3 regions of the Peribacillus sp. P4_B1 genome follow, and region 2 is predicted to be linked to each of the others. Evidence: riboswitches for the same ligand, from Rfam matches in the RefSeq annotation. Region 2 holds a riboswitch; each other region holds the start of a gene.
The links. Region 2 has a riboswitch for cobalamin ahead of metE (5-methyltetrahydropteroyltriglutamate--homocysteine S-methyltransferase). Riboswitches for the same ligand answer to the same signal wherever they lie in the genome.
Positions count from the first base shown of each region.

Region 1: another riboswitch for cobalamin. It lies ahead of AC1DVK_RS07135 (ABC transporter substrate-binding protein); the one in region 2 lies ahead of metE (5-methyltetrahydropteroyltriglutamate--homocysteine S-methyltransferase).
Region 3: another riboswitch for cobalamin. It lies ahead of AC1DVK_RS09880 (energy-coupling factor ABC transporter permease); the one in region 2 lies ahead of metE (5-methyltetrahydropteroyltriglutamate--homocysteine S-methyltransferase).

Region 1 is NZ_JBFUHM010000009.1:35,545-37,811, forward strand. It holds gene AC1DVK_RS07130 (polysaccharide deacetylase family protein) at 1-780, shown strand, start outside; cobalamin riboswitch at 867-1,041, shown strand; gene AC1DVK_RS07135 (ABC transporter substrate-binding protein) at 1,202-2,167, shown strand; gene AC1DVK_RS07140 (FecCD family ABC transporter permease) at 2,130-2,267, shown strand, end outside.
Region 2 is NZ_JBFUHM010000055.1:5,071-7,337, reverse strand. It holds gene metE (5-methyltetrahydropteroyltriglutamate--homocysteine S-methyltransferase) at 1-1,057, opposite strand, end outside; cobalamin riboswitch at 1,203-1,394, opposite strand; gene AC1DVK_RS22485 (potassium channel family protein) at 1,653-2,069, shown strand; gene bcp (thioredoxin-dependent thiol peroxidase) at 2,132-2,267, shown strand, end outside.
Region 3 is NZ_JBFUHM010000013.1:49,415-51,681, forward strand. It holds gene AC1DVK_RS09875 ((2Fe-2S) ferredoxin domain-containing protein) at 11-379, opposite strand; cobalamin riboswitch at 531-720, opposite strand; cobalamin riboswitch at 923-1,120, shown strand; gene AC1DVK_RS09880 (energy-coupling factor ABC transporter permease) at 1,300-2,043, shown strand; gene AC1DVK_RS09885 (energy-coupling factor ABC transporter substrate-binding protein) at 2,045-2,267, shown strand, end outside.

The sequences.
Region 1 (2,267 bases), on a different contig from region 2:
ATCACGGAAGATAACATTGAAGTGGCTGCAGCAGCGGAGAATGACACTGGGCAGGATTCGGAGGACGAATTATATACTGAACGAATCGATACGAGAGACTGGATAACGGCCAAGTCCGCGGTACAGCTTCCAATATTGATGTATCATAGCATTTCTGAAGGCAATGGCCTTCGGGTACCAAAAGAGGAATTCCGATTACAAATGACGTGGCTTCGGGAAAATGGTTACTACACATTATCCCCTGAAGAAGCATTTCTCGTTTTAACCGAAAATCGGATGCCGAGTGAAAAGTGTGTCTGGCTTACTTTTGATGATGGCTATACAGATAACTACACGGACGCTTTCCATATACTAAAAGAATATGATATGAAAGCGACTGTCTTCATGATCGGGAAGTCCATCGATAAAGGTCATCACCTGACTGAAAATCAAATGATGGAGATGAGGGGGAAGGGGATTTCGATCGAAAGCCATACTATCAACCATTTGGAGCTGAACCGAATGACGGCAGAGCAGCAAGAAGCGGAAATGGTCCAGTCAAAGGATCTGTTTGATCGTATCCTGCAACAGGACACGACAGTGCTTTCCTATCCAGTTGGTCGTTATAATGAAGAGAGTCTCAGGCTTTCAGAAGAAGCTGGATACAAGATGGCAGTCACTACTGAACCTGGAGGAGCTTCAAGGGACCAAGGGATGTATGCCTTGCATCGAGTTCGGATTTCACCTGGATTATCAGTCGATGGGTTCGCGTCGCTGATAGAAAATGCTTCAAATCATTGAAAATGGACGGTGCATTTCAAACTTGTTCAGAAAAATCATATAATAATCGATTCTTACATGGTGTATAATGAAGGCAGTGAAAATTGTATACATATGAACGATTTGGTGTCTTAATGACTTAAAAGGGAAGTTGGTGAAATGCCAGCGCGGTCCCGCCACTGTATTTGGGAGCTGACGGCTGTGTACCACTGTATGGGATATGGGAAGGTGCCGTTGACGATGACCATGAGCCAGGAGACCTGCCAAGATTCGTACACCTGTAACCTACGCGGATGGGAAGGTGTGTGGCAGACCCTAAGAGTCCGTAATGATATTGTTGCCATACAAGCATCTTCCGTTTAACGGGAGGTGCTTTTTGTTTTGGGTGCCTTCCGAGATTATTAGGTGAAGAAATTAAATGAAAAGATTGTGGGGAATGAAAATGAAGAAGATTTTTGGTTTGATATTGTTGATGTTACTGACTGCAGGCATGATGGTTGGCTGCAGTGACGCTACTGATGAAGGAAAAGAAAAGCAGCAAACGAATCATGCTCAACACGACGCTTTCCCGATTACGATTAAAGATGCAACGGGCGAAAAAGTAACGATAGAACAAAAACCGAAGAAAATCGTTACGTTGATACCAAGTAATACAGAAGTGGTATTTGCACTTGGTTTAGGTAAAAAGGTCGTTGGTGTTTCCGACAATGATAATTACCCGGAAGAAACGAAAAAAATTAAAAAAGTTGGCGGAATGGAAATGAACACGGAGCTGATTGTCTCCATGAAGCCTGACCTTGTTCTTGCCCATGCATCAAGTGCCCATAATTCAAATGAGGGATTAAAGCAGCTTAAGGATGCTGGAATAGATGTCCTTGTAGTCAATGATGCACAAAGCTTTGACCAAGTCTATGAATCTATTGAAATGATTGGAAAGGCAACGGGGGAAAATGATAAGGCAAGCGAAATCGTTGCGGATATGAAAACGAAGCTCAAGGATATTCAGGAAAAAGTCAAATCCGTTAAGGAAGCGGATAGGAAGACCGTTTTAATTGAGGTTTCGCCATCACCGGATATATATACACCTGGAAAAAATACCTTCATGGATGAAATGCTTCATATTATTTCAGCGGATAACGCTGCTGCTGAATTGGACGGCTGGGCAAAAATTGATGAAGAGTCGATGATTGCTGCAAATCCGGATGTCATCATTACAACGTATGGTAATTATACAAAAGATCCAGTAAGTGAAGTGACAGGCCGAAAAGGATGGCAAGACGTAAATGCCGTTAAGAATGGCCAAGTCTTTGATGTCCCTTCTGACTTGGTGACCCGTTCCGGTCCACGCTTAATAGAAGGAGTAGAGGAACTTGCAAAAGCAGTCTATCCGAACCAATTTGACAACTAAATGGGCGTTTGCTTATTTGATTGCGTTGTTAATTTTGTTATTCGCAATGACGATAGGCATTTCCTTTGGTTCGGTGCCAGTTCCGATTTCCGTACTTATA
Region 2 (2,267 bases):
CGAAAGCGAGGGCCTCTTTCACTTCTTTTGAAAGGGCGGTTTCATTACGAACGGTCACTGGGACATGAAGCAGGGAACAAGAGGGCTGAAGCCAGATTTGGTCTTCAGCTACCTTTTTCTTAAGAGTCTCAATCAATTGGATTTTTTTTGATAAATCAGATAGCCAAATGTTTTTTCCGTCAATCACACCTGCAGCAAGCACTTTGTCCTTCGGGAAACCGAATGCTTCAAGATTACTTAGATTCCTCCCTTTATCATGTACAAAATCAAGACCGATTCCTTGGACTTGTAATTCGATGACTTCTTGGTAATGCTCCACGGCATCAAAGTATGTTTGTAGCATGATGTTCAGGTTTGGTGCTGCTTCATTCAGTTTTTCATAGAGGTAAGTAACAGTTTGCATATCATCTTTGGAAATGGATGAAACAAGAGAAGGTTCGTCCATTTGAACCCACTTCACGCCTTCTTGCTCCAACTCTTGAAGGATTTGCGTGTAAAGGGGAAGTAGGCTCAGGATGATGCCAGGGATATCTTTTTTATTGAAGCCTTTGGAAAGGGAGATGAAAGTATAAGGTCCGATCAACACGGGTTTCGTTTCAATCCCTAGCTTTTCCTTGGCCTCCCGATATGCTGCAAGTGGTTTATTTTCTGTTAAAGTCAGCTGTGACAGGTTTAATTCAGGGACAATATAGTGATAGTTCGTATTGAACCATTTCGTCATTTCGGAAGCGACTTCGTCATTGTTTCCACGGGCCATTGAATAATAAACGGAAAGGGGAACGCATCCGCCTTCATAGGCTGAATAACGTTCAGGAACAAGACCGAACATGACGGACATATCCAGCATTTGATCATATAAAGTGAAGTCGTTGGCAGGAATGATATCAATGCCTCGTTTCTTCTGTTTTTGTAAGTTGCCTAAACGGATGGCTTTTAGTTGTGCCGTAAATTCTGCTTCATCGATTTTACCGGACCAGTAAGCTTCTAATGTACGTTTCCATTCACGATTTTCCCCGATTCGCGGGTAACCCAAACTGCTGCTTTTCAAAATTCCCATCCTCCTACATTCATTTAATTGAACAATAAAAAAGCATCCCTAACCGTCAAAAGAGAAAGTTAGAAATGCTTAAAATAAAGAGGCATGCAGAATGCCCCTTACAATTATAAGGTCCCTAACACCTCCCTATCTCCCGTAGGTTAAAACAGTGTTGTCGAAATAGGCAGGTCTCCTGACTTAGGGAATATCATTAGCGACGGGCCTTCCCGATCCGTTGATCAGTGGCATATTGGATGGCGCTAACATTCCCATTACAGTGGCGGGACCGTGCCGGAATTACACCGGGCTTCCCTTTTAATCCTAATGAAAATTAGGAACCTATTTCCACATATGAAATTTCACAAAACCTGCTGATAAACTGATTGCAGGCGGCGAATATTTATAAAATAAAAATTATTATAAATATTTAGACAACCTTAACATATCCGACTAAAAGGGTCAACATGAAAAAGATTCGGGATAAGGTCCCGAATTCCTGACAAATGCGTTTAGAATGTGTTAGTGATAAGGATAAAGTCTGTCCCTAAGAAAGAATATATTGTTTGGACAGGGAGTATGTATAGAGGGAGTGGCGTTTTGAAATGGGGCGTGGGGGATGACTTTCTACATCTTGATTGCAGGAATCATTTTTTGCATGGTGATGAGCATTCGTACCTTATTTCTTGTTGAGTCGGGAGGAAAAAAGTTTTCTCTGGAAGATATGCTGTGGCTTGGCAATTTATATGCGACGATATTAGTTGGATTTGCACTGATTTATTTATTATACGAGCTTCAGAATCATTCAGTGATTCTTGATATGGGCAATCGTTTGGACGGCAGTTTTTACGAGCAACTGAAGACTTCTTTTTATTTTAGTGCGATGACGATGTTTTCTGTAGGGTATGGGGATATATCCCCGATAGGCGTAGGCAGGATGATTGCGACAATCCAGGCATTCATCGGCTATACGCTCCCGGCCGCGTTTGTAATTCGGACGGTGATTGATTTAGATCAGGAAAGAAGGAATAAATGAAAGTTGTATTTCTTTCGATTATTGGGTACTCTTACCATAATGAAAGAAATGGAGGGTTCAATATGACTGTTAAAATTGGAGAAAAAGCACCTGATTTTCAACTCCCAGCAAACAATGGTGAAATGGTTTCCCTATCGGATTTTAAGGGGAAATACATTGTTTTATATTTTTATCCAAAAGACATGACGCCAGGATGCA
Region 3 (2,267 bases), on a different contig from region 2:
ACATCTCCTTTTACGATTTGTTCTTTGAAATACCCGTATGAGCAGGAAAATCTGGATTAGGGATCATTTCCCCATCACTGAATTGGTAGATCATCTGTGGCACAAACTCCCCATCATCGATATTACTTACAATCTTCCGACCGTAATCTGGGGTATCCACCCGATACCATCTCCCTTGGGGATACTCAATTACAACGCAGGCGTCCTTACATCTTCCGTTACAGCGTGTCCTGGTTGTATGAACTTTCATATCCAGTCCCTTTGAAGTAATTTCATCGCGAATCGCTTGGGTTACTTCTTCCCCGCCTTTTTTCATGCAACTGCTTCCATTGCAAATCAACAGATGCGTATTAGTACCCTGCAAGTTCCAAGTAGTCATCTTCTTCCTCCTGAGTTCAGGGAAAAGGCAAAATAAAAAACCTTAACATAAGAGTTAAGGTTTTAAAAAAACTATATGAATGAGGAGCCTTCGGCAAATATGCTGAATCTCCCAAAATCGTCATAGTCCTTCTACCTTTCCCTCCGAAAAGTATCATACAATTTCAAAAGCAGGTTTCCTGGCTTACGCTTCATTTTACTTTGTCCCTTCCCGGCATTAAGCCAGTGGTCATCGACAATTTCATCAGCGTTTACAGTAGCGGGGGCTGCATCGGATTTTCACCGATTTCCCTATTATCCCTTGATAATTCACACAAGAGCACTTTTAAAATGAAATATTTGGTTTTATTATACATTTCTAGCTAACTTTATCTATCATATAACAACTTTAGCAAAATTCAAAGTTTATTCCGACTGTTTAGAAAAGTTTAATAGGGTAAATCCAGCTCCATGCCTCGCTTCTCTGCGTTATTAGCCTAAAAAAAAAAAAGAGAGTGTAGCTGGAATTATTTCTTTATGATAAACTATACGAGATTTTTCAAAATAATTACATAAGTTTTATGGTGTTGAATTTTCTCGGAAATTCAGCTTAAAAGGGAAGCCGGTGAAAATCCGGAGCGGTCCCGCCACTGTAAAGGGAAGTCCTATTGCCTTAAGGTTAATCCACTGTCAAATGAGATGGGAAGGATGTAATGGGATGATGAACCAAAGCCAGGAGACCTGCCATGAAGCGTGAAACTGTTTCAGCCTACGAGGATGGGTGTGCGGATCAGGCAGAATAGCCCGTGGTTGGTTTATGCTATGGAATTCCTGTTCATTACGCACTTCTTTCTTTTTTAGAGAAGTGCTTTTTATGTTGGGCGCCGCTTTTCTTCTAAAAGCCTTGATTAGAAAAAATTAAAAGTGTTGAAAGGAGAAAGAATGAAAAAAGACAATTGGAAAATTCTTTATTTTGTCATTTTATTGCTTCTTGTACCAAAACGTGCTATGGCCATGCATATTATGGAGGGATTTTTACCGATTGAATGGGCCATATTCTGGTGGGCCATTATCCTTCCATTTTTAATCTTGGGTTACCGGTCGATTAGGTCCAAAGTAAAGGAAAACCCAGAAACAAAAATGATACTCGGCCTATCGGGAGCATTTGTATTCATATTATCGGCCCTGAAGATTCCTTCCGTTACGGGAAGTTCTTCACACCCTACAGGAGTTGGTTTGGGTTCCATATTATTCGGACCATTGGCCATGAGTGTCGTGGGTTCCATCGTACTGTTATTTCAAGCTGTATTACTGGCTCACGGAGGGTTGACGACATTAGGGGCCAATGCATTTTCCATGGCAGTATGCGGACCGTTCATTTCTTACTTTGTCTTCAAGGGCGCAACTAAATTGGGGTGGTCTTTTTCTCTTGCCGTTTTCTTGGCAGCTGCTTTTGGAGATTTAGGAACCTATGTGGTAACTTCCGTTCAACTTGCTCTTGCTTTTCCATCCGAGGTAGGGGGATTCATGGCCTCATTCACTAAGTTTGCAGGGATTTTTGCCCTGACCCAAATTCCCTTGGCAATCAGCGAGGGATTATTGACAGTCGTTGTGATGAATTTCTTAAAAAAATACAATCTAGGCGAATTGAAATTGCTGCGAGTTTTATCTAAGGAGGCCCGTTAATATGAAAAAAAGTTTACTGCTGCTTTTCCTGGTTGTCATTCTTGCTACCATACCGTTAATCACCCAACAAGGAACGGAATTTGGCGGTGCCGACGGCGAAGCTGAAGAAGCCATCACAAATATCCATCCGGAATATAAGCCATGGTTCAACAGTATTTGGGAGCCACCAGGTGCAGAAACAGAAAGCTTATTATTTGCGCTGCAAGCTGCAATCGGAGCTGGTT